One region of the Halomonas sp. KX33721 genome, then DNA from elsewhere that is predicted to be linked to it. Evidence: predicted binding sites of a transcription regulator. Region 1 holds the regulator's gene; each other region holds the start of a gene.
The links. Region 1 encodes PhoB, which activates phosphate uptake and scavenging genes when phosphate is short. Its sites were predicted from a motif close to TGTCATANNNNTGTCANA; they were not measured.
Positions count from the first base shown of each region.

Region 2: A3220_RS07495 (PhoX family phosphatase) is a predicted target of PhoB. The motif match lies at 2,493-2,510, and genes of this name have one in related genera.
Region 3: phnC (phosphonate ABC transporter ATP-binding protein) is a predicted target of PhoB. The motif match lies at 4,348-4,365, and genes of this name have one in related genera.
Region 4: A3220_RS01940 (DUF6482 family protein) is a predicted target of PhoB. The motif match lies at 3,135-3,152, and genes of this name have one in related genera.

Region 1 covers NZ_LVIA01000021.1:6,547-11,728, reverse strand. The annotation lists gene cysZ (sulfate transporter CysZ) at 1-37, shown strand, start outside; gene A3220_RS09165 (hypothetical protein) at 102-428, opposite strand; gene A3220_RS09160 (hypothetical protein) at 1,005-1,304, opposite strand; gene phoR (phosphate regulon sensor histidine kinase PhoR) at 1,624-2,916, opposite strand; gene phoB (phosphate regulon transcriptional regulator PhoB) at 2,919-3,608, opposite strand; gene ubiA (4-hydroxybenzoate octaprenyltransferase) at 3,718-4,608, opposite strand; gene A3220_RS09140 (chorismate lyase) at 4,647-5,182, opposite strand, start outside.
Region 2 covers NZ_LVIA01000017.1:10,498-15,679, reverse strand. The annotation lists gene A3220_RS07505 (sulfite exporter TauE/SafE family protein) at 76-819, opposite strand; gene mgtE (magnesium transporter) at 950-2,308, opposite strand; gene A3220_RS07495 (PhoX family phosphatase) at 2,604-4,736, shown strand; gene A3220_RS07490 (TetR/AcrR family transcriptional regulator C-terminal domain-containing protein) at 4,807-5,182, opposite strand, start outside.
Region 3 covers NZ_LVIA01000036.1:36,573-41,754, reverse strand. The annotation lists gene phnH (phosphonate C-P lyase system protein PhnH) at 1-98, opposite strand, end outside; gene phnG (phosphonate C-P lyase system protein PhnG) at 101-550, opposite strand; gene phnF (phosphonate metabolism transcriptional regulator PhnF) at 592-1,338, opposite strand; gene phnE (phosphonate ABC transporter, permease protein PhnE) at 1,374-2,168, opposite strand; gene phnD (phosphonate ABC transporter substrate-binding protein) at 2,236-3,255, opposite strand; gene phnC (phosphonate ABC transporter ATP-binding protein) at 3,318-4,181, opposite strand.
Region 4 covers NZ_LVIA01000005.1:90,723-95,904, forward strand. The annotation lists gene A3220_RS01920 (hypothetical protein) at 1-683, shown strand, start outside; gene rplI (50S ribosomal protein L9) at 699-1,145, shown strand; gene dnaB (replicative DNA helicase) at 1,300-2,688, shown strand; gene A3220_RS01935 (hypothetical protein) at 2,771-3,064, shown strand; gene A3220_RS01940 (DUF6482 family protein) at 3,204-3,506, shown strand; partial or broken gene A3220_RS17730 (DUF393 domain-containing protein) at 3,531-3,699, opposite strand; gene hemH (ferrochelatase) at 3,779-4,858, shown strand; partial or broken gene A3220_RS01950 (putative monovalent cation/H+ antiporter subunit A) at 5,059-5,182, shown strand, end outside.

The sequences.
Region 1 (5,182 bases):
CTACCGTGACACCCAAGATGTTGTCGCACGTCATTAGAACACACAGCCATACGCAAAAAACCCCGCCGGAGCGGGGTTTTTTGTGGAATTAATATCAACGCTTACCAACGAAGATCATCACCTTCATCACGGTTCAGCTCGCTAGCATCATAGCCAGCTTTACTGGTAGCCACGCTGTTGGAATCGCTGACGCTGCTTGAAGTGGAGTAGTCCAGCGTATCGCCTTCATTACGGGTCAAGTCACTAGCAGAGTACTGAGCCGGGCCTGACGTATTGTGCGAGTTAGGCTGCATCACATCGTGTCCTGCAGAGCGGTCTTTGTTGAGTTCAATGGATGTTTGGGCAAATGCCATCGGACTTGCTACCAAACCAAAAGCAACACCTAACACTGCAGCTTTTTTAGCTAACTCTTTGTCTTTGAAAAACATAAATTACTACTCCTTTAACATTGAGCCAGTCGACGTAGGGTGGAAACCAATTAAGCGACTACGACTAATGGCTAACTTTACATCTTGTCAAGGCATCCAGAATGCCAAAAATACCACATAAATTAAATATCTGTTAAAAAACATAAACTTATTCACTTTCAATTGCGCGCAATATAAAGCTGCAAAATCATTACCCATACAAATATACTGTATAATAATGGCACATGCGTCGGATAAGTGACGCAAATTGACTCACTTGCCTTGCTGCCCAACCGCTTCATTATCCCCGCCAAGAGGGCAGCCATGCCATTCGCTGGGGTTTATGTGTTAGGCATAAAAAATTAGACCCCGCAGGGCGGGGTCTTGAGAACTCTTACTTTTACACGATACTTACATCTGGCTTCCAATCCTTTTGCGGGGATCCAACCTTGGAATTTACCCTGACCAGTGTATTGATCGCTTTTGATTCACTCCTTGAATCATTGAGAATCCTTGCGATGAGACATCCTTGCCTCTCTAGTTGCTCACTCCTTAAGCGTAAGAGTTTTTTACAGCTTTGCAAAGAAATATTACTCGTTACATACCACTATTTTCTTCTGGGAGTTCTTCGGTGCTGTCATAGGTAGCATCCGAGTCATCACTCATGGAGTTTGGTTCCATGTCGCTGGCGTTATCACCCTCGTCATGGGTTAAATCTGTCTTGTCATGATCAGACGGCATAGCTGAGTCATTAGACTGAGCTTCGACCGGCTGCTCATCTGGAGAAATGTTGTCTGCCGGATCTGCAGGCTCTTGAGCAAATGTCAGTGGGCTTGCTACCAGACCAAACGCTACACCTAAAATACCAGCTTTCTTGAGTAGTTCCTTGGACATCATATTCCGCCTCCTCGATCGCTGTGAAATACCGCTATTTAAGGAAGAGTGACATCTTGTCTTACCAGTTCCTGCAGTAATCTTCCTTGACAAGTATGTAGCAGCCTATATGCCAAAAACTCTCAATAGAAATAAAATCTATTTATATACAGACACTTATAAAAACAACCACTATGCCGATTAACCCTCTAGCACTGGCTTAAGTAGATGATTAGTTGGCTACATATGACACATGCGCGGTGTTTGACCATGCTTGCATGCCAATATGGCACACTTATACATAAGTTATGCAAGCCAAGACGGAGAGTGGTATGACACAGTGTTAGCTGTTAACGACACGGGAGGGTGGGAAAACACAGCGGAACAACGCCCCCTCACCGGGTAACGACTCCACTTGAAGCTGTGCATCATGGCGCAGTAGAACGTGTTTAACAATGGCAAGGCCAAGACCAGTACCGCCAGTGGCGGTACTGCGGCCCTTATCAACGCGGTAGAAGCGTTCGGTGAGACGCGGAATATGCACCGGATCGATCCCTTCACCGTCGTCGTCCACTTCAATGCAGGCACTGCCATTGGACAGAGCCACCCAGCGGAGCGTGATTTGACTTCCCTCCGGCGTATAGCGCACTGCGTTGAATGCTAGGTTTGAGATGGCGCTGCGTAGTTCTTGCTCGCTGCCCACCAGGCGCGCCTCGCACTCCAACGCCACCTGAACGCTATGCTGCTGGTTCGAGAGCGCCAGCGCATCCCGGCGAATGCTCTCAAGCATCGACCCAACCTCAAGCGGCTGATGATCTTCGCCGCCTCGGTCAATCTCCAGGCGTGACAAAAGCAGTAGATCATTCACCAAGCTCTGCATACGCTTGGTCTGCTCTTCCATCTGACCAATGCCTTTACTCAGGCGCGGTGGCAGCATCTCTTTAAGATCGCCATAGGTTTCCAGATAGCCGGAAAGAACGGTGAGTGGGGTGCGCAGCTCATGGGAAACGTTAGCGACGAAGTCGCGGCGCATCTGCTCTAGGCGATGCAAGCGGGTAATATCCCGCGCCATAACCAAGCGCTCGTCATCACCATAGAGCGTGATTTGATACTGCAGAATGCGACGCTCATCAATGGGCGAGGTGAGCGTGAGCGGCTCGCTGTACTCACGGGCATTAAAGTAGCTGATGAAACGCGGGTCGCGCAGCAGATTAGTAATGTGCTGACCGCGGTCATGGGCGGTTTGCAGGCCTAGCATGTCGGTGGCGGCACTGTTCCACCACTCTAAATCACCGTGGCGATCCAGCATCACGACGCTATCACGCATCGCTTCCGAGGATTCTTGAATACGCGCGAGGGTTGCTCGCAGCCGGCTTTGGGTAATGCGCTGGCTTTTTTGGTAACGGTAAAGGCGATCGAATAGCTCGCCCCACATGCCAGTTGCCGCAGGAGGCTCATCGTGCGGGTTGAGCGTTAGCCACTTGAACAGCGCCCTAAGCTGGCGGAGTTGATACACCAAACAGAGCGTTAGACCCGCGGCTAACCCGAAACCGGGGTAACCTAGCAGCCATCCCAGGCACATCCCTAGGAAAGCCAGCCAGATAATTCGCCACAGTTCACGGCTCCACAGACGCACGATTACACCCGAGCAGAGAAACGATACCCAGTGCCCCGCACTGTTTGAATCAGATTCTGATGCGCTTCACCTAGCGCTTTGCGCAACCGGCGAATATGCACATCCACCGTGCGCTCTTCTACATACACATTGCCGCCCCACACCTGATCAAGTAGCTGGCTACGGGTATAGGCGCGCTCTTGGTGAGTCATAAAGAATTGCAGTAAGCGGTACTCGGTAGGGCCCATCTCCAGCGCTTTGCCATGGGCGCTGACGCGATGGCTCACTGGGTCCAGTAGCAATCCATTGATTTCGATGGGGTCTTCCACACCGCGCGGGGTCGCCCGGCGCAGCACGGCTTTAAGACGAGCCACCAACTCGCGGGGGGAAAACGGCTTGGTGATGTAGTCATCCGCCCCCGCCTCCAGGCCCTGAATTTTATTATCCTCTTCGCCTTTGGCGGTCAGCATAATAATTGGCAGCTCAGCGGTGGCCTCTTCGCGCTTGAGACGACGGGCCAGCTCGATGCCGCTGGTGCCCGGCATCATCCAGTCCAGCAGCAGCAGGTCGGGCTGGTGGTCAACGACCATCGCATGGGCATCCTGGGCGTTGTCCGCTTCAAGCACGCGATAGTCAGCCATTTCCAGCGCCACAGCGATCATCTCGCGAATGGGTGCCTCGTCATCGACAATCAGTACGGTCTTGGCGGTCATCCAGGGCCTCACGGTGTTCTATGAAAACTCGTTTATACAAAACAGTTCAATGACATGTCTGTGACGATGACACCATGACTTAATGACAATTCTATGACACCCAGCATAATTAGCCAGCTGCAGGCCACCAGCTCAGAACAATTCCGGCAAATACCAAGAGCCCTGACCAGTGGTTATTCAGAAACGCCTGGAAGCAGCGGTCGCGGTCACAGTGAAAAATTAACCGCTGCTGATGAGCAAACGTCGCTGCCATGCCTACCAAGCCCAGCCAGAAAAAACCGCCTAACCCAACCCGCAACCCCACCCAGGTAAGCAACGCCAGCGTAGCAAGCTGCAGCAGGCCAATGATGAAACGGTCGGCGCTGCCAAACAGCACCGCGGTGGATTTAATGCCGATTTTCAGATCATCGTCACGATCCACCATGGCGTATTGGGTATCGTAAGCCACCGTCCACAGCAGGTTAGCGCTAAATAGCAGCCAGCCTTCCAGCGGCACATGCCCCAGTACCGCGCCAAACGCCATTGGGATCGCCCAGGAGAAAGCCGCCCCGAGCACCACCTGGGGAAAGTGTGTGTAGCGTTTCATAAACGGATAAATAAATGCCAGCAGCACACCCCCAAGCGAGAGCAGCACGGTAAACCAGTTGGTCAGCAGCACTAAAATAAAGGCGGCGGCCACCAGCGCCACAAATAGCAGCTGCGCTTCGGTTTCGCTGATCCGACCGGTGGCCAGTGGCCGCTGCTTGGTACGCTTTACATGGCCATCGAAGTGGCGGTCGGCGTAGTCGTTCACCACGCAGCCTGCGGCGCGCATCACATATACCCCGGCAATAAAAATCAGCAGTACATCGCGGCCTGGCACGCCCTCTGACGCGACCCACAGCGCCCACAGCGTTGGCCACATCAGCAGCCAAGTGCCAATGGGTCGGTCCAAGCGCATTAACTGTAAGAAATCTGCCAAACGGGCCCACCCGGTCGGGCGCAACAGAGAACGGTCCATGCTCATGCTTACCTCGTCAAAAAAGCTGCTGCGTTAGCCTAGCGCGACGGAAGGCCCAGCGCATCCGCCATGGTAGATAAAAAATACTCCTGAACCAGTAACGAAAGCCCACCATGTTCAAAGACAGAGCGCCGCCCCCATAAGCTATTGGCCGATAGCCCCGGCTGCTGGTGGGTAAAACGTGGCGGCGTCACCGTGGCTTCAAGCGGCCCGCGTACCAAGTCGGGCTGCTGAAATAGCCAGCTGCCTAACGAGCGCTCGCCCAACTTCCCCAAACCTTTTCCCTGTAGCTGGTGAAGCGGGGCCACCGAACGCGCTACCACCCACGGCGTTTCATCAACACACAGCGCCACCTCGCGCAGCCACGCGTAACGGCGAGGCGCGATGCCTAGGGCCAAGGCTTCATCGCGCTGGGGCAGGCCAATGGTTTGGCGCAGCAAGCGCACCCGAAATGTTCCCGGCTCGCCTGCTGCCATGAGGCGCGCGGTTAAGGAATCCGTGGACGCTACCCACTGCCACCAAGGCGCACTCATGGCTGGCTGAGCGGCTGCCACGGGCAGCCACTGAGGGAAGA
Region 2 (5,182 bases), on a different contig from region 1:
TCCTCGCGAGCCTGTTAAGGGGCGTAGATAAGAGGAGGAGGGCGCCTACTTGTGGAAAACGTCAGTAATAGGGGGCTAACTCACGGCCTGCCACACCAGGTTAATCCCCACTAAGAACATGGCCAGAATGACTAAGCGGTAAAACAGCTTTTCATTGACGCGACTCTGTAGCCAGAGGCCGTTACGCACCCCGATCCAAGCAACGGGCACAAGCAGCAGCGAGGCCCAGGCGCTGGTCATGTTGACCTCGCCCAGCCACATGTACGGGCCGAGCTTGATGGTGTTCACCACCGCGTAGGTCACCGTGCAAGTGGCAATGAAGGTCTCTTTAGTGAGCTTGCGCGGCATCAGGTACATGTTCATCGGCGGCGCCCCCGCGTGGGCGATGAAACTGGTAAAGCCGCACACGCTAGCGGCGGGCAGCGCCCAGTGGTGGGAAATGGGTTTTTTCGCCACGGGCTTGAGCAGCATATAGGCCGCAAACACGACCGAGAGAATGCCCAGCACCAGCCGCACGCCCTGCTCGCTCAGGCTGCCAAACAGCAAAGTGCCCACCGTCACGCCAATGAAAAGCCCCGGCACAAAGCGCCACACTTCCGCCCGGTCATGCTTGCCCCACCACGCCTTGACCGCAAACACATCCATCACCAGCAATAGCGGCAGCAGCAGCCCGGCTGCCTGGGTCGGGCTAATCGCCAGCGCCATCAACGGCACCGAGAGCGTGCCAAAACCGCCTGCAAAGCCCCCTTTAGAGACGCCGGTGAGGTAGACAGAAAAGATAATCAACAGCCAGGCGATAAGGGAGTATTCGGGGAGCATGGGAGCCTCTCAAAGTGTTCAAAAGCGACCGACATAAAAAAGCCCCCGCAGAGGCGGGGCACAACAGCATAGCATTAGATAAAAGTTAGCGGGCGAATAGAAAGGCAGCCGCGCCTTGCCATCACGTTGATCACAAAATAATCAGCGTCGCCAGCCCCAAGAACGATAGAAAGCCAACGACATCCGTAACGGTGGTCAGGATCACCGCGCCGGATAGAGCAGGGTCAATTTGCAGCCTTTTGAGTACCAAGGGGATCAGTACACCAGACATATTGGCGAGGCTCATGTTGATAAAAATCGCCAGCGTGATGACCAGAGTAATGAGCGGGTCGCTAAACCACAGGTAGGAAATACCGCCGACCACCAGCGCCCATACCAAGCCATTCAGCATGCCCACCCACAGCTCTTTGTTGTAGAGCCACTGCTTGTTGTTACCGGCGATTTGCCCAAGTGCTAAGCCGCGAATGACCACCGTTAGCGTCTGGCTGCCAGCAATCCCGCCCATGCTAGCGACCACCGGCATGAGGATAGCGAGCGCTACAACTTGATCCAGCACCGCTTCAAACTGACCGATCACAAAGGCGGCTAGAAAGGCGGTTAATAGGTTGATACCAAGCCAAATGCCGCGGCTCTTGGCACTGCGCAAAATCGGGGTGAACACTTCCTCTTCGTCACTGACGCCGGACATGTGTTTCAAGGTCATGTCGGCATCGTCTTGGGTAATTTCCAGTACGTCGGCGGCGTTTAATTGGCCTACCAGTAGCCCGTCGCTATCACATACCGGCACAAAGGACAGCTCTTTGGAGCGCAGCAGGGCGGCGGCTTCGCTGACTTTCATCTGGTCGTTGAGCGTGTAGGGAGCATCGTCCATGAACTCGTCCACGGTGCTCTCCTGGGGCTGTTTGACCAAATCAATCAGCGTCAGGGTGCCCAGTAGGCGCTTGTCCTTGTCGGTGATCATGATCTGCTGAGAGTCATCGTCGAGCAGGTGGTGAATACGGATGTAACGCTGCACGGCTTCCAGCGACATGCCCTGCTTCACATTGACCGTTTCCGGGTCCATGTAGCGGCCAACCATGTCCTCTTCATAGGCATGAAGATTCTCGACCTGGGCGCGGATCTCCTGGTCTAGACTGGCGTAGACGGTGGTTTTGATCGCTTCGTCAGCAACATCGAGAACCTCGGCGACTTCCTGGGCATCCAGGCCCTTAACAATTTGCTCAACGTCGCTGGCGGTCAGGTCTTCGATGTAGTCGGCACGGATGTCTTCATCGACTTCGGCCAGCACCTCGCCGAGCATCGTTTCTGGAATGTACTCCCACAGCAAATCACGGGTTTTGGCGGGAAAAGACTCCAGAGTGCGCGCAATCGCTAAAATATCGAGCTCATTAAACAGCTCGTTTAAGGCAGCGGTATCTTCTTCGTCTAGCAACTTTTGAAGATAGAGCAGCTGCTCCTCGGTGTTGGTGTATTTCTCTTCATCGCGCATAGAGTCCATCCTTTGGGGAATTAATTTTTAACACAACTACTTGAAAGCGCTTGATGGCTCACTATGAATCTTAGCGATAGCCTGGGTTGAAAGCCATGCAGGCTTATTGACCGGCATAATTAAGGAGAGCGTAGTGGCGCATGGTGGCTGATGAGCTTATCCGCAGCATTATTCATATAGCGCCTGCCATCGAACCGTCATTAAAAAGTCGCTTACCCGTCATACATATTTCATTTTGCGCTACTAGCCTCTTCAAAAAACCGTTATGACCATGTCCATGACTACGAGGGGCTCCATGAGCAAGGAAATCGAAGATCACCGCCTGTTTAACCACAGCCATAACCAGCCATTTGCCGAGGTACTGGCTCAGCACGTCTCCCGGCGCGACGTAATGCGGGGCGGCCTGGGGTTGGCGGCGGCTTCTATGCTGGGGTTTGGCGGTGCGGCTCAAGCACTCGCAGGCGAACAGGCGAAGACGCCACTAACCCTCGCGTTTGAAGCGGTACGTGGTTCTCGTACCGATGCCATCGTTGTGCCGGAAGGATACGTGGCTCAAGTGTTGGTGTCCTGGGGCACGCCGCTGCAGGCAGGCCAGGAGTGGCAAGCCGACCAGCCCATGACGCCCGAGCGCCAAGCGATGAGCGTGGGCATGCATCACGACGGCATGGCCGGTTTTGCCCTGGATGCGGATAACGCCTCGCGCCGTTTTGTGCTGGCGCTGAACAACGAGTACATCGACCAAGACGCGCTATGGGCACCCCAAGGTGGGCCGACCAATGCCGAGGCGGGCGCGCGCCCAGCGGACGAATCGCGCACTGAAATCAATGCCCATGGTGTGACGATTGTCGAAGTAGAGAAAGACGCCAGCGGCCAGTGGTCTCATGTTGCCAACTCGCCCTATAACCGCCGCTTCACCAGCGCCACGGTGATGGATCTTGCCGGCCCCGTGGCGGGTAGCGACTACGTAAAAACCCAGTTCTCCCCTGACGGCACACAAACCCGTGGTACCAACAACAACTGCGGTAACGGCGTAACACCCTGGGGCACTTACATCGCCTGTGAAGAGAACTGGCCCGATATCTTCGTCAACCGTGGCGAGCGCTTCCAAGACGATGCGCGCATCGGCATTCCTACGGATAAAAGCCGCTATGGCTGGGATACCTCGGCAGGCGATGCTAGTGAACAGAACGGCGAGTTTGCGCGCTTTGATATCACTCCACGCGGTGAGCGTGCCGAAGATGATTACCGCAACGAAGCGCGCACTTTTGGCTACCAGGTAGAAGTCGACCCCTACAGCGGCGCCCGAGCGGTGAAGCGCACGGCGCTGGGGCGTTTTCGCCATGAGGGGTGCTGGCTGGGTAAACTGGAAGCAGGCAAGCCCATTGTGTTCTATTCAGGCCACGATGCCCGTAACGAGTATGTCTATAAGTACGTCTCTGATGCCGCCTGGGACCCTGCCGATGCCAACCGCCCCGGCGCGGAGTACGACCGCCTCGCCATTGGCAGCAAGTATATGGATAACGGCACGCTCTATGTCGCCCGCTTCCATGCCGATGGCAGCGGCGAGTGGCTGCCCTTAACGCCGAATGCTAAGACACAGGATGGCCGCATGTTGGCCGCTGCGCTTGGCCTAGCCGAGAACGACTTGGCAGGCATCATCATCAACACCTGCGATGCTGCTGATCTAATGGGCGCCACGCCAATGGACCGCCCCGAGTGGGCCACGGTAGACCCGGCCTCGGGTGAGGTGTATCTCACGCTCACTAATAACACCCAGCGTAGTGAAGAGGGCAGCGATGCCACCTTCACCAACGACGGAAGCGAGCTTGCCCAGCCGGGCGTTGGCTTCGCTACCGCCCCTGCGAACGCCGCGAACCCCCGCGCCAATAACGAGGCCGGGCACGTGATTCGTTGGCGGGAGAGCCGCTTGCCCAACGCCTTCACCTGGGAAGTGTTTGTGTTCGGCGCAGCTGCCGATGACGCGGATAACCACTCCGGGCTAAACGAGATGAACCAGTTTGCCAGCCCCGATGGCCTGTGGTTCGACGAGCGTGAAGGCGGCCAAGGCATTCTCTGGATTCAGACCGACAACGGCTATGAAGGCGTTACCGAGCACACCAACGACCAGCTACTGGCCGTGGTGCCCCAAGGGTTAGAGGATATTCGCGGTACGGGGCCGGTGATCAACAGTAGCAACCAGCAACAGCTCAAACGCTTTGCGGTGGGCCCGAACGGCTGTGAAGTTACCGGTATCTTTGCCACGCCGGATAAAACCGCGCTGTTCATTAATATTCAGCACCCCGGCAATTGGCCAGCTGATGCTAATGCGTTGGTGCAAGACGCCACTGCGGCGGCGAGTGGACAAGTACGCCCGCGTGCCGCCACCGTGGTGATTCAGAAACGTGATGGTGGGCCGGTGGGGGTGTAAACCGCTAACGCGCTACCGCTGTTTTAAGCAGTCACCAAAGCCTCGCGAATGCGGGGCTTTTTAACGGGCATCAGCGCCGCCCATAGGCCATTAAAAACACGTCTACAGCGCTGGTGATCTGGTGCTTTAGCTCGTCATCCGTGGGCGGTGGGCGTACGCCCATACGAACTTCTTTGGTCAGCATTCCCTGCCACATGCTGCAGAGTTGATCGGCAGCTAGTGCGGGGGCGGGCAGGGTAAGGTGGCCTGCGCTGGCCAGTCCTTCCAGTTTTTCCCGCAGCCACTGGCTAATAGCCCAGGGGCCTGCCTCAAAAAAAGCCTGTAACAGCTTGGGGTGCTGCTCGCCCTGCTGACTCATCACCCGCTCGACCGCCAATACATGGGGCTCCAGTAAAAAGCGCACCATGCCGATGCCTACTTCAATGAGCGACTGGCGTACTGCGTCG
Region 3 (5,182 bases), on a different contig from region 1:
CTGTGGTGAACCGCTTCCTTCAATGCTGGCCATTGATGCGGCTTGGGCACATGAGGTGACTGTTCCGACGACGAGAGCTCCATGGTGATGTCGTGCATATCTACTCCCCTCGCACCATTGTGAAGAAATCGACCCGCGTTGCTGCAGCAAGCTGGGAGCGCTCAGCGCGTTCGTCCGCTAGCGCCTGGGTCAGTGGTTCAATCAGCTCCGCATCGATACGTCGCGCCCAATGCGCTTTGTGTGCGCAAGCGTTGATCAAGGCGACTAATTCCGCGTGTTCACGGCTCCGCCCCGCGACCCACCCGTGGCCGATATCGCCGTCATCGGGCGCATTTTCATCGAGCACCACGCTGACACGGGTCATGGTCATCTCGCCCAGGTTAAAAGCATTGCCCGTCCCGCCTATACGGCCACGCACCATAACCATCCCGGTTTCAGGCCCGCGTACGCAGCGATGAGTCGCTTTGATGCCGAGCTTCATCCAGCCTTCATTAAGGCGCTCTAAAGGTGTCAGCGCGAGAATGCGGTGACGCTGTTCAGGAGTCATCATTGTTCCTCGTCGTTGTCAGATCGGTGAAGGCCGACCCTGAATTAGCGCTCATTCGGAAAATCAAAGTGGTAGGCGACACGGTCGGCCCGGGCGCGACTGACGGAAATTTCCACCAAGCGCCGTGATTCATCGACGTTGTCGCTGGTCAGAATCAGTAGCGGCGCAAGCTGTGGGCACTGCAGTAAGCGGCTATCGTCGCGATCCGCCTGGGCGGCATCCAAGCGAACTTGGGCGCGGGAGAGTCGCAGGCCATAGTGCTGGTCAAGCACTGCGCGGGTAGAGCCACCGCGATAACGCTCACACCAGTCGGGTACGCGTGTGGCATCGAACCAATGACGCAAATGAAGCAGCGGCGCACCATCCACAAGCCGCAGCGTATCCACGCATAACAGACACTCACCCTCCGCCAGTTCAAAGCGCTGAGCGATCGCTTCTGGCGGCCGTAAAAGCCCTTGATCCAAACAGCGTGTTTCGGTGTTAAGCCCCAATTCCGCTAAGTTGTGGGTGACCTTGCTACCGGCGCTCACCATGTAGTCCAATCGCCGGTCTACCACTTGCGTGCCCCACCCTTGATGGCGTGTCACCATGCCGGCCGCGACCAGTTCATCCAGCGCACGGCGAACCGTATGGCGATTTACCTCAAAGCGTTTGGCCAATGCCTGTTCGCTGGGTAGCTGGTCACCGGCGCTATGGTTGTTACGGATTTCCTGGGCCAGAATCGTGGCCAATTGGCGATAGCGCGGCTCGCTCGCTTCCTGGCGGTGGTGCTGTATTAGTTGTCTAGACATTTATACTCCTGCCAAATAGACGCTGGGTTGCCAAGCTAAATGAAGCGCTTGCGTAAACGCTGGGAGGCCACATCAAGCAACGTGACGGCGACGATGATGACCAGCATGATGGTGGCGGTTTCAGCGAACTGAAATCCGCGCATGGTTTCCCACAGCGCCACCCCAATGCCGCCACCACCCACCATGCCGAGTACGGTGGCAGAGCGAATATTCGACTCGAAGCGGTAAAGGCTGACCGATATCCATAGCGGCAGTACCTGGGGGATCAGTCCAAACGTGATCTCCTCAATACGACCTGCTCCGGTCACGCGAATGCCTTCCATTGGGCCTGCATCGCTGGCTTCCACTGCCTCTGAAAACAGCTTCGCCAGTACCCCCGTTGTGTGTACAAACAGAGCCATCGTGCCGGCAAAAGGCCCCAGCCCTACGGCCACCACGAACAGCATGGCAAAGACCAGTTCATTGATGGCACGGCACGCGTCCATGAGACGACGCATCGGTTGGTAAACCCACCAAGGCACCAAGTTTTCGGAAGAGAGCAGGCTGCAGGGAACCGCGACAATGATGGCCAGCAATGTGCCCCAAATGGCGATTTGGATCGTCACCAGCATCTGGTTGATGTAATGCCCCAGATTGCCAAACGCAGGAGGAAAGAAATCCCCAGCCAACGTGGCCATGTTGTCAGCATTCGTCACCAGCAAGCTGGGGCGCATTTCGGCACCCTGCCAGGACCATGCCAACACACCCAGCAACACACCCCAGGCGATTAGCGAAAACCAGCTGCGTCGATGCTGCAGCGGTGCGGTCATTTGAGAAGCGTGAGTATTCATGGTCTCTCCGGGCTGGGGGATCGGCCAGCGATCCCCCGCCGTGGATAATCAATTAGGTGCTTGAGCGTTATTCGGCGTTGGCCACAGAGGGGGCGTCGGATTCAGCCTCTTCCATTTCCTTGAGGCGTTGATTGAGCGCATCCAGCTGTTCATCTAACGCCGCTAGCTGCGCTTCACGATCAGCGTCAGAGAGACTCTGGTCATTGGCGATATCAGCACGCTGACTAAACAACGCAAGTTGACGAACCGGTAAGAGGCTATCGTTGCTGGAAGGAGCAAAATTACTCCACTGCAGCGGGGCTAAAATCTCCTTCTGTTCTTCGCTTTCGCCGTAATTGAAGAAGAAGTCGCGCAAGTTCTCTTTGGTCTCTTCGGGCAGGTTGCTGCGCCATACGAGGGGATCAGAAGGGATCAGCGGAGATTTCCACACCACGCGAAGTTGTTCCGCTTTATCAGGTGCGGTGATCTCCAGGCGCGCCATACTCTCTGTATTGAAGGTCGCCACATCGACCTGGCGGTTGGCGACCGAAAGCGCGTTCGTTTCATGGTTAGAGTTCAAGGTGCGCTTAAAGGCAGAAGAAGCATCCACGTCATTCTGGGCAAACACGTAGTAACCGGGCACCAAGTAACCAGACGTTGAATTGGGATCGCCGTTACCAAAGACGAGATCAGATGCGTTAGCCAATACGTCTTCGATGCTGTGCAGGTCGCTATCCTCATGCACAATCATCAAGCTCCAATACCCTGGCTCACCACTCTCAGGGATCGTCTGGGCAAACACCTCGCCACCCGCACGATCGACGGCTTCCATCGCCGATTTGTTGCCGTACCAGGCGAGATCGATCTGATCGAAGCGCATTGCCTGAATCACCGCGGCGTAATCGGTCGCAAAGAAGGGCTCAACTTCTACCCCAAGGCTCTGTGACATATCATCCAGAAACGGCTGCCACATAGGTTGCTGGTTCTGGCTGGATTCGGTAGAGATAATGCCAAACTTAAGCGTTTCGGCGGCATAAAGCTGGGCGCTAGCCACCAGGCCAATTCCCGCAATCAACGGTAGAACCAAACGGCGATATGTAAACGTCATGGGTGTCTCTCCAGATTAATAGGGTTATCAATGGCAGGTTTCATACGTGACCGGCACGGGTATCAACCCAGCACGGGCGTGACGACGGTGTGTGGCGTTCTATTTCTGCGATCACTGGGCAGCGCTTCGCCGTTTGAGGCTTCGCTTGCGCGGAGCTCATCAAGATCGGCATTTTCGTAAAGCGCTTGTAGGCGTTCATCGGTGAGTTCGTTAATTGGGCCATCGAAGTACAAGCGGCCATCCTTGAGCGCAACGGCACGGTGACAGTAGCGACGCGCTACATCGACCTGGTGCAGGGTGACGACGACAGTGCGGCCATCTTCAGCGTGGATACGGCTGAGAATTTCCATGACCTCGCGGGCACTACGCGGGTCGAGAGAAGCAATGGGTTCATCCGCTAAAATCAGTTCTGCGTCCTGCATGAGTACTCGGGCAATGGCGACCCGCTGCATTTGTCCGCCCGACAGCGTATTGGCACGCTGATGCATGAGCTCTTCCAGCCCTACTCGCGCTAAGCAAGCGCGCGCACGCTGGCGCTCCTGATCGGTAAAGCGGCCACAGAGAGCTCTTAGCCGCGACATGCTGCCTAACTGCCCAACCAGCACATTGGTCAGTACGCTGAGACGTCCTACCAAGTTGAACTGCTGAAAGATATAACCGGTGCGGCAGCGCTCGATGCGAGCGGCTCTGCGCAAACGCCCGCTCGCCTGCACTTCACGACCCATCAGCGACACATGGCCACCCTGATGACGGTTTCCGCAGGTCAGACCGACCAAATGGCGTAGTAACGTGGACTTGCCTGAGCCTGAGGGCCCAATCAGCGCAACCATCTCGCCTTTTGCAACGCGAAAGCTGACGTCGTTTAGCACCTGACGGTGTCCAAACGACTTGTTTAAGCCTTCAGCGTTAATAGTAGGAATAGACATGACGCTTCTCCTTTAGGGATAGCGCCATTCTGGTAGAAGGAGATGAACACCAGTTGTCTAGACAATGTCATTTTGATGATATTTTTGACGGATCAAGAGCAAATTCGCTCAAAGCGGACACACTCGACCAACCGTATATCAATAGCTTGGCTATAATTGACTTGTTTTTGCCATTCTTATGACACTAAATCGTCATCTTTTTTTCGGGGCTTTATCGTGCGGTTGCGAGGCGAGTAGGGTGGTCGTGGGCACGAGAGAAGCTAGTTAAAAGGAGCACTGGTTGGGTAAGCGATTTGCTTGGTTTTGAGGTCGAGCAAGGGGGAATAGAAAAACGAGGGAAAGGGTGGTGGGTTGCCTAAACGTCGTAGGAAATTCTTGTGGGAAAGAAAAAATGCCACGGTGTCACATGTCGCCACAAGAAATTGGCTAACATGCAAATACAAAAAAGGCAGATCAGTAAGAAACTGATCTGCCTTTCAAAAAATTGGTAGCGGGGACCGGATTTGAACCGATGACCTTCGGGTTATGAGCCGGATTGATTTGATTTCCTTAGCATTGCTTTATTTGTTGTTATTTGTCAAAAATAGCTGCTATATAAGGGTTTTCGTCGGTTTTTGAAATGCTATTTAGGTAATTTAAGGTCAATTTCGCACGCTAAAGAGTGTCACAGAATAAAATGTAAAATTTACAGCATAAATGACCGTTAGGCTGCTGCTGAGGTCGGCAGCGGGTTAGCCGGACTCTGAAACCGGCGGGACTGGCATCATAGGTTTTGTCAGAACGGATTGTTTGGTATGCCAGTTCCCGTGAGATGGCGCTGGGCGGATGTTCCAATTGTCGGGCGACGGTTCGGATTTAGTAGTGAACCCGCATCTGCATGATGGCGGCTCGGTCTTCAGTAGAGAGGTCGCAATAGCAGTGAGTCGTGGCAAAAGCATACCGGAGGGTCAGATATTGCATTTGGTCATTGAAACCGCCAACCCAGGTGCGAATAGTCAACG
Region 4 (5,182 bases), on a different contig from region 1:
TACCAGCCGGTTTCTGGTGGGCGCAGGGTGATGTGATTCCGCTGGCGAGCGTACTACTCGTTTCGCTCATGGCGGTCATATTGCGCGAGAGGATGCGCTGGAGTGAAGCCTTGATCGTTGGCACCTTAGCGGCCGCGGTCATGGTGCAGCTTGGCATCTTCAGCCCGCCGGGTGGCACCGAACTCATGCTGGAGCAGCTGCGCGAGAGCTCGCAAGAGATCGACCGCATGCTCACGGAGTTTGCCAACCAAGGCATCGATACGACGACTCTGGCCGCCATGGTCATTGGCGGCGTCACGGGGTTGGTTGTGTTGTTAGCGGCCATCGCATGTTTGGCGCTAGCACGCAGCTGGCAGGCTGGGCTTTATAACCCAGGTGGCTTTCGTGAAGAATTCCATGCGCTGCGCCTGGCCCCTAAAGAACTCGCTATTTTAGTAGTGCTTGGGGTGGCAGGTATGGTGCTGGGAGCGCAGGCGCTGGCCATGCTGAGTTGGATTCCGCTGCTGATAGCCGGTATTGCGTTAGTGCATGGGTTTATTGGAATTAAGGGGATGAACGGGCTGTGGCTGGTGGCATTTTATGTGCTGCTGATCACGACCTGGCCCACGATTCTCATTGTGCTGCTGTTGGGGCTGATTGATACATTCGCGAACGTTCGCGCACGCCTTGCCCGCAGCAATTGACAAGAGGTTTACGAGATGGAAGTCATTCTGCTCGACAACATTGGTAAGCTGGGCGGCCTGGGTGACAAGGTCACTGTTAAGCCTGGTTATGGTCGTAACTACTTGGTGCCTTACGGTTTAGCCGTACCGGCTACCAAAGAAAACGTTGAAGCGTTCGAAGCGCAGCGTGCAGAGCTTGAAGCTCAAGCCGCTGAGCGTAAAGCAGAAGCCCAAGCACGTGCTGAGCAGCTTAACGACATCGAACTGTCGTTGGTTTCTAAAGCGGGTGATGAAGGTAAACTGTTTGGTTCTATCGGTCCGCGTGACCTGGCCGACGCGATCTCCTCTGCTGGCATCGAAGTTGCCAAGAGCGAAGTCCGTATGCCGCAGGGCCCGATTCGTCAAACTGGCGAATACGACATCGACCTCCACCTGCATGCAGAAGTGGACGCCGTTGTACGCGTGGTCGTTGTCGCCGAGTAATCTCGCTCGCCAACGCTAACGCCTCTAAGGGCGCGGGATATCCCGCGCCCTTTGTCTTTTTAAGCTGCTACTGATTCGCTATGCCAGTGGTACGAAGGAAGCTGCCCGGCTAAGATAAGCGCCGTTGGCAATGCGTTATTTTAAGGAGCTCGCTATGCAGGACCAGCCTTCTGCTGATCAAGAAACGGCGGCGCTTAAGCTGCCGCCGCACTCGCTAGAGGCGGAGCAGTCGGTGTTAGGCGGGCTTATGTTGGACAATCAGGCGTGGGACAACGTCTCTGAGCGCTTGGTAGCCGACGATTTTTATCGTTATGAGCACCGGTTGGTGTTCAATGTCATGATTCATCTAGCGGAGTCAGGGCAGCCGCTAGACGTAGTCACGCTTTCCGAAGCGCTGGAAGCCCGTGACCAGTTAGATACTGTAGGTGGGCTCGGGTTTTTGGCAGAGCTGGCCCGCAATACACCCTCAGCCAGCAACATTCGCGCCTATGCAGATATTGTTCGCGAACGCGCCACGCTGCGTAAGCTGATTCGGGCAGCCAATCAAATTGCTGAAGGGGCGTTCTCTCCGCAAGGGCGGCCCGCCGATGAGCTGTTAAACGAAGCCGAGCGGCTAGTGTTTCAAATTGCCGAAGAGCGCCCCAAAACCGGTGGCCCCATTGGTATGAGCGACCTGCTTACCAAAGCGGTCGACCGTATCGATGAGCTCTTCAACCTCAAAGGCGAGATGACCGGGCTATCGACCGGCTTCCGTGACCTGGATGAAATGACCTCCGGCCTGCAGCCCTCGGACTTGGTGATCATCGCCGGGCGCCCCTCGATGGGCAAGACGACTTTCGCCATGAACTTGGTCGAGCACGCGGTCATCTCTAGCGACAAGCCGGTGATGGTGTTCTCCATGGAGATGCCCGCCGAATCGCTGATGCTGCGTATGCTCTCTTCACTGGGGCGCATTGACCAAACGCGGGTACGTTCGGGGCAGTTAGAGGATGAAGACTGGCCGCGCCTCACCTCGGCAGTGAACCTGCTGAAAGATAAACAGTTGTTTATTGATGATACCGCCGCGCTCTCGCCCAATGAAATGCGCTCACGCCTGCGCCGCGTGGTACGCGAGCACGGTAATATGGCGCTCATCATGATCGACTACCTGCAGCTAATGCAGATACCCGGCTTCTCCGAAAACCGTACCGGCGAGATCTCCGAGATCTCCCGCTCTTTGAAAGGTTTGGCAAAGGAGTTCAACTGCCCGGTTGTGGCGCTTTCGCAGCTCAACCGCTCCCTTGAGCAGCGCCCCAACAAGCGCCCCGTGATGTCGGATTTGAGGGAATCGGGAGCGATTGAGCAGGATGCTGACGTCATTGCCTTCGTTTATCGGGATGAGGTGTATAACCCGGATAACCCTGACAACCAGGGGATTGCGGAGCTGATCATCGGTAAGCAGCGTAACGGGCCGATTGGTACGGTGCACATGGCCTTTATTGGTAAATACACGCGCTTTGAGGACCTGGCTCCCGATAGCTATGGCGAAGCGTTTGGCGATTAACTTGAGCGACATGGGGGAGAACGTATAATGCGCACCCTCATGAGCAGTTCGCCTCGAGCAGATAGATAGACAGGAGTAACAAATGGCAGGTGGTTTTAGGCGCGGTAACCGCAAACGTCTTCCTAAGTTGGAAGGCCGCGGTGAACTCCAGTCGCTAGAGCGCGAGGGGCCTTTTAAAGAGTGGCTGGGCATGCCCGACCTTTATCGCTACTTTCTGGTAGTGGAGGGAGAGAAGTACAGCTACCAAACGGAAGATGCTGAACTTCCCGTCGCGGTCGGCGACAAAGTAGTGTTTCGGTACAAAGAGACCAAAGGCGGTAATTGGATTGACCGCAACTCGCTGGGTAAGGCGATTGATCCGTCCGAGTATCAGTAAATCGACCATAAGTTGACGAGTTGGTCAGGAACTCTTTTCTGTTATTGCCCTCTTAGGCAGTTAGTGCCACGGTAATATCATTGTCATGGGGCCGCGTCATGCTGTGCTCCATGACGATGACCAATAACAGGAGGGAACCATGGAACTGAAAGCGCTCAAACAGTTCGTCGCGAGTCACGACAACTTTGAGATTCGGGTGATTACCCATTCGGGAAGCCGCTTCTACCAAGTAGAGCTAGAAGATGTAGAAGGCGAACGCCATATGCTGATGCAACGTAATAAGCCGATGCTGTTCCGTTCATTAGATGACGTTTATCTGGAGCTAAAACGTGCAGGCATCCATCGCGCTTACCTGGTGCAACATGTGCCGCAGGATGAAGTGATTGGTCACGACGCCCATTACAGCTCGCCACTGACCTCGCGTATGCCGCTAGTTTTTTAATCACTGGTTAACTAACGGTTTAACCTAACGCTTTTCCCACCACAGCCCCAGCCGGATACGGCGTCGGGCAAAAAAACGGTAGCCTGCATCCATCATGCTTCGCAGGCCCGCTAAGCAAGAAAGTCTTACCAGCCGCCGGTAGCCCAACACCGCATACAGGGCCCGCCCGGCTGGCGTCCATGCCGATAAACCATCTCCCTGATTATGCCGCGACTTTGCCGAAAAGTGTTAAGATTTTGCCCATTATGTACTGCACCTAAGGAGTGAGCGAGATGGCCGATAGCGTTGTAAAGGATCAACCCGGTGAGGGGCGTTTAACTCATGCGCCCAGCAGTCACCCTGCGGTTCCCCGCGCCAAGGTGGGCGTAGTTCTGGCCAACCTGGGAACACCCGATGCCACCGACTACTGGTCCATGCGCCGCTATCTCAGCGAGTTCTTATCCGATAAACGGGTTGTGGATTACGCCGGTTGGAAATGGCAGCCGCTGCTGCAGCTGATCATTCTCACCAAGCGGCCTTTTTCATCTGGCCATGCGTATAAAAGTATTTGGAATAATGAGAAGAATGAAAGCCCGCTGCTAACCATCACGCGTGCCCAAACGGAAAAAATGACCGAGCGCTTAAAGGCGTTGTATGGCGATGATGTAGAAGTTGATTTCTGCATGCGCTACGGCAACCCCTCCACCGATAGCGTGCTAAAGCGTATGAAAGAGAAGGGCTGCGAGCGCATTGTGTTCTTCCCGCTTTACCCGCAATACGGCTCGCCCACCACCGCGACGGCGAATGATCAGGCGTTTCGCACGCTGATGAAGATGAAGTGGCAGCCCTATATTCGCACCGTGCCCGCTTATTTTGAGCATCCTGCCTATATCCAGGCGCTGGCGAATTCGGTACAGGAAGCTTATGACGGGTTTGAGAGCCGCCCGACCAAGTTAGTTGCCAGCTATCATGGGGTGCCTGAGCGTTATTTAATGGAAGGCGACCCCTACCACTGCCAATGCCAGAAAACCACACGGCTGCTGCGTGAGAAGCTGGGCTTAAGCAAGGAGGAGGTGGATACCGCCTTTCAGTCGCAGTTTGGCCCCGAGAAGTGGGTTGGCCCGCAAACAGTGGAGCACGTTGCCGAGCTGGCCAAGCAGGGGCATAAGCATATTGCGATTCTTTCGCCAGCATTCTCTTCTGATTGTGTGGAAACCCTTGAGGAGATCAAAGAGGAGATCCACGACAGCTTTATGGAAGCGGGTGGCGAAACCTTTAGCTATATCCCCTGTTTGAATGACCGCGATGACCATATAGATGCACTATTGGCAGTGGTCAATAACGAGCTCTCTGGCTGGTTGTCGACACCGTAAAGTCGCGTATTTGCTATAAAAACCGTCTAGCGTATTACGTTAGGCGGTTTTTTATTGGGGCCGTCTTTTCTAGAAATGTGAGAAACGCTAGTATAAGGTTTGTGCATATAAAATCACACTTATTCAACGTTTAAGCGGCTTGTGCATCTGTATAGGCGGCTTATTGGGATGAATGAACGTCACTAGGGAGAAAGCGCCGGATGCAATTTGCCGTGTTAATGGGCTTCGTGTTGGCAGCGTCTTCACCGCTGCTCAACCGTTGGTTTGGGGAGCGAACAAGCCTGCTGCTTGCGCTGTTTCCGGCGTTTCTGGCTGGTTGGTTTT